3 regions of the Paraburkholderia sp. 32 genome follow, and region 2 is predicted to be linked to each of the others. Evidence: riboswitches for the same ligand, from Rfam matches in the RefSeq annotation. Region 2 holds a riboswitch; each other region holds the start of a gene.

Region 1 (3,270 bases), 570 kb from region 2:
CGGCGCGCCGCTCGCGCGCGCGAGGATCATCGGATCGAGAAAATCCGGCCCGGTCTTGAACACGCGCACGCGACGTCCGAGCCGCCGGTGATAGCGCGCGAGACCGGCGGTGATCGTGGTTTTGCCTTGTCCCGACGCGGGCGCGCTGATGAACAGCGCGGGGCACGCCCCGAAGGAAGTCCCCTGGGGGGGCGCCCCGGACGAAGCCCCGTTGGGGGACGTCGACATCGCTCAGAACTCCACGCCGCGCTGCGCCTTCACACCTTGCTCGCGATACGGATGCTTGATCGCGCGCATTTCGGTGACGAGGTCGGCAGCTTCGATCAGCGCGTCCGGCGCATGGCGTCCGGTCACGACGACGTGCAACATCGGCGCACGCGCGTTGATCACCGCGAGCACTTCGTCGAGCGGCAGGTATTCGTACTTCAGCACGGTGTTCAGCTCGTCGAGGATCACCATCTGGTAGTCGCCGCTTTCGATCATCCGCCGCGCTTCGTTCCAGCCTTTGCGCGCGGTCGCCATGTCGGCCTCGCGGTTCTGCGTGTTCCACGTGTAGCCGTCGCCCATCGTGACGAAATCGCATTGCGCGATCGCGCCGAGGAAATCGCGCTCCGACGTATGCAGCGCGCCCTTGATGAACTGCACGACGCCGAGCCGCATGCCGTGGCCGAGCACCCGCACGGCCATGCCGAACGCGGCCGTGCTCTTGCCCTTGCCGGTGCCGGTGTTGACGATCAGCAGGCCTTTTTCGACGGTCGCGCCGGCCTGCTTCTTTTCGTGGCCTTCGCGGCGGCGTTCGGTCATGCGTTGATGCGATTCCGGATCGGTTTTCATCGAGGGTCCTGGTTTTGAGAGGCGGGATGGGATGGGGGCGCGTCGCTAAGGGCAGCGTTGTTCGCCGCTGCGATCGCCACCGTGATGCCGGCGTGCGCGGTCTTGCGTACGATTAGACGGGCGTTTTGTGCGGTTGTGGTGGAGTCCGGCGCCGTTGCCGCCAGCAGCGCGCACGGCTCGCACACACCATCGACACCGAGATGCGCGTGTGCCGCCGCCGACGGCGACGCGACCGGTACCGCGGCGATCTGCTCGCGGCTGAACAGTTGCAGCGGCAGTTGATGACGTGAGCAGAATTCGAGCAGACCGGCTTCGTTGGCTTTGGTGTCGATCGTCGCGATCGCGCGGATCTGCTCGAAGGCATTCGATCCGAGCGCTGCGCGCACGGCGGCTTCGATCTCAGCGGCTTCGCTGTGCAAGCGGCAACCGATGCCGACGCTCAGCGTTTTGATCGCGCGTCCGAGTCCGTGTCGTGTCGCGCTCGCTGCCAGTTCGTGAGCAACGCCGGCGTCGCGTTTGGCCGCATCACGCGCCAGTGCGAGCGACGCCACACCGCCGATCACGACGATCGCCGGCGAGCCGAGCCCCGCGCGCGCCACCGCCTCGGCGAACTCGCGAAGCGGCGCGAGCACATGACGATGCTCAGGCCGCGTCGCCGACTCGATCGCCGCGCACGGCGTGTCGGCGGACATGCCGGCCGCGAGCAATGCGCGGGCGATCTCGCCGAGCCGGCGCATGCCCATGTAGATCACCAGCGTCATGCGCGTCGCAGCGAGCGCGGCCCAGTCCGGTTCGCCACTGCCGGCGCCGTGGCCGGTGACGAACACGACGCCCTGCGCGAGATCACGATGCGTGACCGCGATACCGAGCGCCGCGGGCGCCGCGATGCCGGCCGTGATGCCGTTGATCACGTCGACTTCGATACCCGCGGCCTGTAGCGCCTGCAACTCTTCGCCGCCGCGGCCGAACACGAACGGATCGCCGCCCTTGAGCCGCGCGACGCTGCGCCCCGCGCGCAGATGCCCGAGCATTTGCGCGACGATGTCGGCTTGCGGCGTCGACGGATGGCCGCCGCGCTTGCCGACGTACACGACTTGCGCGTCGGTGCGCGCGAACTGCAGCACGTCGGGATTCACCAGATCGTCGACGAGCACGACATCGGCCTGCGCGAGCGCACGGGTGGCCTTCAGCGTGATCAGTTCGACGTCGCCGGGACCGGCGCCGATCAGCCAGGCGCGCGTCATCGCGGCGTGCATGGCGCGCGCCATGCGGTGATGGAAGAAGAGAAGCGGCGTGCGACAGCGCGCGCGGCGGTGAATATAGAGGTCATGCGCAACTGCGAATCCGGGCACGCGCGATGCCGCGCTGCTACGCCTTCACATCCGTTCCCCGCGGATTCCGGCGGCCGGCGGCGCCACGTGATGCACGGATGCAATGCGGCACCGCCTCCGCGTCTGGCCGGTATCCGGGCTGGCGGCCTCATGCGCTTCGCCTTCCCGTCCCGGTTTGTGGATTCGCGGGACAGTGGCATCAAAAAACGCATGCGCGGCACGTCGGAATCGAAGGCGAATCGAATCGCGCGCCGCAGGTCGCTTACCGTTGCGGGGACAGCACAGGTTGAACGCGCGAGGCGCTGCCTGTTTCCCGTTTAACTGCACACGCGAGCGCATGTGCGGGCACCAAACGCGCGCATACGATAGCACATGGCGCCTTGCCGGATAAGCCTCGGCGGCGCTTTCCGGCTCTGTGCGTTGCTTGACTGCGCAACGCCGCGGGCCTACACTCGCACGCACTTTGGGTGCTCGCGTGCGCGCTCGTGCGCATGCAGTTAAACGGGAAACAGGGAGCCACCTGCTCTGGAGCGGCTAACCTGTGCTGTCCCCGCAACGGTAAGCGAAAAGCGGTTCCGGCTTGATAGCCGGGCACCGCAGTGCCGGCTTCGATGTCCTCGCGCAAGCTCGCGTGGACATTTCACCACTGGACGAGAAACCACTCGGCCGGGAAGGGGAAGCGGCGCTTTCGCCAGCCCGGATACCGGCCCAAAGAAGCAGAACGACCGCCGCGGGGATGCGGCGGCGCGTTCATGACCTCAGTTCCGCTTTCTGTATTTCCGTTGTCGCGGCAATGCCGTCGTTCGTCCCCGTGTCTGGTGATCGCTGGTACTGCTGCGCGTGCTTCATTCGCTCCATTCGCCAGCCGACGCGGACCCACGCGCGGACTTTCCGGCATACCGATCAACGCCAAGGGATGGACCTCACGATGCAAACTCAATTGCGCAAGATCCCCGTCACGATCGTCACGGGCTTTCTCGGCAGCGGCAAAACCACGCTGCTGCGGCACATTCTTCAGCATGCGGGCGGCAAGCGCATTGCGGTGATCGTCAACGAGTTCGGCGAGCTCGGCATCGACGGCGAAATCCTCAGGGGCTGCGGCATC
Region 2 (3,270 bases):
ACTCACCCACGCGAGCCGGTCGGTCAGCTCGAACCGGTCCTCTGCAAAAAGGGACGCCTGATGCGTGACGGTGCGAAACGCGGGCACGGTCGGATCGGGACTGTCGAACACGCCCGGATCGAAACCGGATGCCGGCACGATCGACGAGCCGCCGTATGGTGAATTGCTTGTATCGACAAACGAGATCACATTGAAGTCCGCGCCGACGACCAGCCGGTTCTGATGGCCCCATGCATGCCCGTCGATCGTCGCGTCGAGCTGGTCACCGATCTGCCGCTGATGATGGAGGATCTCGATGTAATCACTGCGCAACACATCGCCATCCGGCTGCAGGGCGTAGCTCTCGCTATCGTGCCAGTGGCGGTTGGTCAGCAAATAATAGAGCTGGTTGCGCACCGTGATGCCAGGCATGGCGTGCCACTTCGCGTTCAGCCGCGTCCACTGGTCGTAATAGGAGATCGCGGAATCGGCGACGTTGTAGTTCTGGTACCGGAACGCCGGATTGAGCGCACCGTCGAGCACCGGAATGCCGAAATAGCGCGCGGGCTTCTGGCGCCCGTAGTCGTAGTCGAGTGTGAATGACAAGGTCGGATCGACGTCGAGGCGCAATGCGCCGCCGAGCGCCGTGGTATGCGAATCGCCGCGCGGTACCCAGCCGTTCGAGCGGTCATCGCTCACGTAAAAGCGGTATGACAGCATGGGCCCGAGCGCGCCCGTCGTATCGAGCGCCACGCGCTTCTCGCCATAGGCGCCCGCGCCGAGCTGGACCGTGGTCGCGTAGTCGCGCTGCGGCGCCTTCGGCACGACGTTGATCACGCCGCCGATGCCACCCTCGCCATAGAGCACCGACGCCGGACCGCGCAGCACCTCGATCCGGTCGACCGACCACGTATCGAACGGAAAGGTCACCGTGCCTGCGCCAGGATACATGCGCGTGCCGTCATAGAGCGTCGTGATCGACTCCGGCCCGCTGAAGCCGCGCACCGAGACCGACGTGCCGCCATTGCCGGGTGCCGCGTCGGTGGCAAAGCCGGCCGCACGCGTAATGGCCTCGTTGACCGTGGTGTCGCCGCGCACCTGAATCTGCTCACCGGTGAGCGTCTCGACGCTCGCCGGCGTATCGAGGCTCGACAGTCCAAGCCGGCTGCCGGTACGGATCGGCGTGCTCAGGTCCGGTGTATCCGTATGGCCCGATGCCTGGACCTTAACAGCCGGCAGCGTCTGTGCCGGCTCCTGCGCAGATTGCTTGCTCTCTGCGGCCGGGCCGCTGCCGTCATCAGCAAACGCGGACGACGCGCCGATCAGCCACGCGCAGCCGAGCATCCCCGCTGTGAGCTGACGTCTGCGGCGTCGCTGCGCTCGCGACGGCGAAAGGATCGAGGTTTTCTTCATTGTCCTGCTCTCTTTTCTTTTTTCTCTGGCGCTACCGTATGCGGTGCGCCTGTTTTTTATGCGCTCGACACACGTGCCGATCCACCATGTCATCGACGCAGTGAAACGCCGCACGATTGCCGGAAACACGAACCAGGCATGCCGTGCTGACCGGCGACACTTACCGGGTCAACACAGACGACGGGAGAAAAAGAGGAAGCAACGGGCAGCCGATGCCCGGTGGACACTGAGGATGCAGGTCATGACGGTTCTCCTGGGGTTTCGCGCCCCATGACAGGTGAAGGAAGACAAGGCCCAGGTCTGACTCCCGGTTTCAGGAAACCGGTCACAGTGGCGCGACCGCGCTGGATTTGCACCAGCTTCTGGGTCATCGCGCCAGCGGTCGGATCGCCCGCGATTCCGGCAGAACGATACCTAACCCGCATCGTAAACGCAACATAGTTGCGATAGTTAGAAAGGGGAACGCTATACTTGAGTCTGCTTCACCGCATACATTCCTGCATTCATGCCCCGCCTGATCCAGATCCGACGCAGTCCCATCCATGGCAAGGGTGTCTTTGCCGTTGCCGACATTCCGCGCGGCATGCGCATCATCGAATACAGGGGGGCGCGCATTACCCACGCGGCAGCACGACGCCAGCATCCCGTCAACGCTGAAGACCCGTTTCACACCTTTCTGTTTGCGCTGGGTGACGGACGCTACTGCATTGATGCGGGCACCGGCGGGAACGCCGCCCGCTGGATCAATCATCGTTGCGCACCGAACTGCGAGGCGGTTGAAGACTACGACCGCCAGGGGATCCTGCGCGTGTACCTCCATGCGAAACGCCTGATCCACGCAGGCGAGGAACTGAGCTTCGACTACAGCCTTCAGTTCGATCATCCCGCCACTGACGAAGACCGTCGCAACTACCTGTGCCGCTGCCGCTCATGGAACTGCCGCCGTACGATGCTGGCGACGGTTGAGGTGGACGGCATCGCCACCCCCCGGAAACTTTGTCGATGAACAGGAGCGCAAACCGGGACCCTACACGAGCGCAGGTCATCACGTCGTACGTCGATACGTTCGCCGCACTGCTGGGCGAGCCGATACCCCTTCCGGACATCTCACAGAGCACAGCGACGCCGAGAAGCGTGGACCGCACGCGGCCGCTTGCGCTGATCGTTTCACCCCACCCCGATGATGAATGCCTGACCGGCGGACTTGCGCTCAGACTGCAGCAGGAAGCAGGCTTTGAGGTACTGAACATCGTCGCTACGCTAGGCAGTAACCCGGGCCGCCGCAGTGAACGATGGAACGAGCTGTGCCATGCCTGTACCCGGCTTGATTTTGCGCTGCTGGATCCAGCCTTCGACGGTCGCCAGCCGGTCACGCCGGCGCGACGCCGCGCCGACCCGGCAGGCTGGGCCCGTGACGTCGACCGCCTCGCTGCGCTGTTCGACGACTATCGGCCGCGCATCGTCTTCTGCCCGCACGAGCGTGATGGCTCTGCGACGCACATCGGTGTCCACTGGCTCGTATGTGACGCCCTGCAGCACCATACCCACGCCGTCTGGCTTGCGCAGAACAGAATTCTGGGGTACCCTGGAGCAGCCCAACACGCTCGTCGAACTCGACAGCTCAAGCGTCGTGACCATGATCGAGGCGCTGACCTTCCACCGTGGTGAAATTGCCCGCAACCCCTATCACCTGCGCCTGATGTCATGGCTCGCGGACAGCGTGCGACGCGGTGGCGAGGCTGTGTTCGGTGCCGGAATGCAACCGCCGTCCTTCGCCTTCGGCGCGTTGTACCGGCTCGAGCGCTGGGCAGGCGGCCGGCAGACGGCAGTCGGGCGTCCGATGGCCATCGCTGCGAAGGATGGCCTGCAACCGCTGTT
Region 3 (3,270 bases), on a different contig from region 2:
CGACGCGCGCGCCGCACGAGGTCGGTCCCGTTGTCGAGATCGACCGGGTTCTGCAGCGTCACCGTTGCGCGCACGTCGGTCTTGCCGACATGACCGCTCCACGATCCCTCGAGTCCCTGCACCTTCGCACGGCCGACGTTCTCCGCGAGGTAGATGCCGGGGATCGTCTGCACGTAGTCGATCAGATTCGTATAGCGCGTCTGGAATGCGTTCAGACGCATCACGCCGAGCGCATCGGTCGCATACTGCAAACCGGCTTCGACCGAATGACTGCGCTCGGGCTGGATCGACGGGTTGCCGCTGATCGGATAGTACAGATCGTCGAAGCTCGGCGCGCGGAACGCATCCGAATAGCTTGCGGTTACCTTCCAGCGCGACGTGATGTCGAATCCGTAGCCGAGATAGTAACTGTTCGCTCCACCGAAATCGGAGTACTGGTCGCGTCGCACGTTGGCCTGAATCTGGTTGCGGCCGAAGCGCGCGCTGTAGCCCGCGAAGACCGAATCGACGTGACGGTCGGGCGCGGCGAACGTGTCGGAGTCGAGCGTCTGGTCGAGATGCTCGTAGCCGAATTGCAGCTTCTGGTGCGCGGCGAGCGCGAAATCGTTCTGCCACGTGTACTGGCGATTGTCGGTATCGAAGCGGCCGTTGTAGATGCCATTGGTGTTCGACACGCTGCGGTCGTCGCCCTCGGCGAGCGTGACGTGGGTGGTCCACCAGTCGGTCAGCTTGCCGTTCGCGAATACCGACACCTGACGCACCTTGCTATAGAGATTGTTCAGATCGGTGGGCTCGCCGTACGCATTGTCGTAGCTGTTGTCGTTGTTCGACTGGAAATAGCTGACGCCCGCGTCCCACCTGTCGGTGAACTTGTGACGCAGCGACGCGCTGATGCTCTCGTTCAGATTGCCGTTTGCGTTCGGATTCGCGTTCGGCGCCTCGAGCGGATTGAGCGACGAAAAGCCGTCGTCCTTCGTGCGCGCGAGCGAAATATTGAAAGTCGTGCGGCCGTCCTGATCGAGCGCGCCGTTCACGCCGGCCGTTTGCGTCTGCGTGCGATAGCTGCCGTAGCCGACCGAAAAATTGAAACGCGGCGGATGATCGCCGCCGTCTTTCGTGAACACCTGCACGACGCCGCCGATCGCGCCCGAGCCATACAACGCCGACACGTTGCCGTTCACCACTTCGACGTGATCGACCTGATCGAGCGGAATCTGTGCGAGTTGAGCTGAGCCGAGACTCACCGAATCGACGCGCACGCCGTCGATCAGCAGCAGCGATTGCGTCGACGATGCGCCGCGCAGAAAGAGGCTCGTGGTCGAACCGGGGCCACCCGTGCGCGAGATTTGCGCGCCTGGCGCGAGTTGCAGCAGGCCGGGCAGATCGGTCGCGGTCGTGTCGGCGATGTCCTGCTGATCGAACTGCGTAGTCTGCGGGATCGCATCGCGCAACGCTTGCGGTCCGCGTTGCGCGGTCACGACGATCGGCGACAGCACGTTGCCCGACGCATCGGTGGAGGCGGCATTGGCAGCGATTGCAGCGTTTGCGGCGGTAGCATCCGTGGCGGACGATGAAGACGAATACGGCGTCGCAGACGCGGACGCGGGCTCGGCGCTTTGCGCATGCACGACGAGCGGCAGGCTCGCGAACGCGAGCAGCGTTGCGCGGGCGATGGGGGACAGCATGGGATGACATTCCTGTGGATAGCGTGCGCGGCCTGCTTCCCCGCAGGCCGACGCGTCACGAGGCGCCCCCTTGTTTAGCGTTTTCGCGGGGGGACGTCCCTCTTTTCTGGCCGGTATCCGGGCTACGACACATCGATCCGCCTTCCCACGCGTGACGCGCAGTGGCACACTCGCACGTTGAACTTCCAACCTTGCGACCAGGACCGACCTGCATGAGCACATCACATGCGGTCGCTTACCGTTGCGGGGGCAGCGCAGGTTCGCGCATCCGGTTTTGGCACCGCGCGCGTCCTGCTTCCCGTTTAACTGCGCGCGCCGAGAAGCGCGCGCGGGCACCAGAGTGCGGGAAGTTTACGAGCGGCCTCGCGGGGCGTCAAGAAAGGTCAACCGGAGCGCAATCGGTTCTGTTGAATGCAGGTTATTGTCCGATGGATTACCGGTTTTTTACCTTATGGTCGACGACACGACATGCAACGAACCTGCACGTAGCGATGCTGTTACGTCTCGAAACGAGACAATTGTCGGAACCTGTAATATTCCGCGCTAAAATGCGATGTCTTTAGAGGACGCAGCACATGCTCACCGAACTCGAATCACTCTCCCAGAACATCGGCAAGCTGATTGCGATCAGCCAGCGCCACAACGAAGCGCGGCTCGCGCTCGAAGAGCAGCTCGCGCAAACGCGTGCCGAAGTGCAAGCCACGCATGCGGAACTCGCGCAATTGCGCGAAGAGCGCGACGCACTGCAGGCGGAACGCGACGCGCTGTCCGCCAAGATCGACGACGCTCAGGTGCGCCTGAATGCGATTCTCGAAAAATTGCCGCGCGCACGCGCGAGCAGCGAACCGGATAACCAGCTCGATCTGCTCGAGTCCGCCCAGCCCGGACACGAGGAAGCGGAAAGCGACGTGAGCCGACACGGAGAAAGCGCATGACCACCAAGCAGATCGAAGTATCGATTCTCGAAGTACCCTATCGTCTCGCCTGCTCGCCGGAAACGGAAGGCGCGCTGCTCGAGGCGGTCGCGCGCGTCGACGCCGAGATGAAGAAAATCCGCAGCGGCAGCAACGTGCGCGGCACCGATCGCATCGCGGTGATGGCTGCGCTGTCGCTGGCATCGGAACTGCTTAAGCTGCAAAGCAGCGTGCGACACGGAGAAGCATTTCCCGCTGAAGAAATCCGGCGTACAATGCAGCAAATGAACGAACAGCTAGGTACTGTGATCGAGCAGTACAGCTTGCAGTAAGCAGTAGTGGGCCGGTTTCGAATCGGTCACGTGTTGAACGGTTTGGGTTGTAGCTTCATCGGTTTAGCTTCCCTGCCTGGTTCGCCAAGGTCATACATTCCTTGAACCAATGCCATGTGCACGGTTGCGGAAATTTGTAGCACGGGTGTGCGCGTCACTCAGTCTGATGTACCCGAAGTGTTGCTAACTGCGACCAATTCTGAACCCTCGGTTCAGGATGCCGGCCTAGCGGCTAAGGCGGGGACCTTATCTGGAACGGCATCGGACTTCGGTTCGATGCCGTTTTTCTTTGGTCGTCGTTTTTTCGTTTGAGCGCCTTTTTCAGGGGTTTTTCCGTAC

What was found. A riboswitch is a leader RNA that binds a small molecule or an ion and turns the genes downstream of it on or off. The one in region 2 is predicted to bind cobalamin.
Region 1: another riboswitch for cobalamin. It lies ahead of cobA (uroporphyrinogen-III C-methyltransferase); the one in region 2 lies ahead of OKW26_RS09990 (TonB-dependent receptor).
Region 3: another riboswitch for cobalamin. It lies ahead of OKW26_RS37685 (TonB-dependent receptor domain-containing protein); the one in region 2 lies ahead of OKW26_RS09990 (TonB-dependent receptor).

Annotation. Positions count from the first base shown of each region.
Region 1 is NZ_JBNDKD010000001.1:2,711,248-2,714,517, reverse strand. It holds gene OKW26_RS12580 (cobyrinate a,c-diamide synthase) at 1-228, opposite strand, end outside; gene cobO (cob(I)yrinic acid a,c-diamide adenosyltransferase) at 232-834, opposite strand; gene OKW26_RS12570 (cobalamin biosynthesis protein) at 831-1,265, opposite strand; partial or broken gene cobA (uroporphyrinogen-III C-methyltransferase) at 1,341-2,078, opposite strand; cobalamin riboswitch at 2,274-2,533, opposite strand; cobalamin riboswitch at 2,614-2,891, shown strand; gene cobW (cobalamin biosynthesis protein CobW) at 3,094-3,270, shown strand, end outside.
Region 2 is NZ_JBNDKD010000001.1:2,136,435-2,139,704, reverse strand. It holds gene OKW26_RS09990 (TonB-dependent receptor) at 1-1,392, opposite strand, end outside; cobalamin riboswitch at 1,667-1,825, opposite strand; gene OKW26_RS09985 (SET domain-containing protein) at 1,898-2,398, shown strand; gene OKW26_RS09980 (PIG-L deacetylase family protein) at 2,395-3,060, shown strand; gene OKW26_RS09975 (hypothetical protein) at 3,029-3,270, shown strand, end outside.
Region 3 is NZ_JBNDKD010000003.1:3,206,563-3,209,832, reverse strand. It holds gene OKW26_RS37685 (TonB-dependent receptor domain-containing protein) at 1-1,685, opposite strand, end outside; cobalamin riboswitch at 1,777-2,040, opposite strand; gene OKW26_RS37680 (ATPase) at 2,261-2,620, shown strand; gene OKW26_RS37675 (cell division protein ZapA) at 2,617-2,931, shown strand; RNA gene ssrS (6S RNA) at 2,998-3,179, shown strand.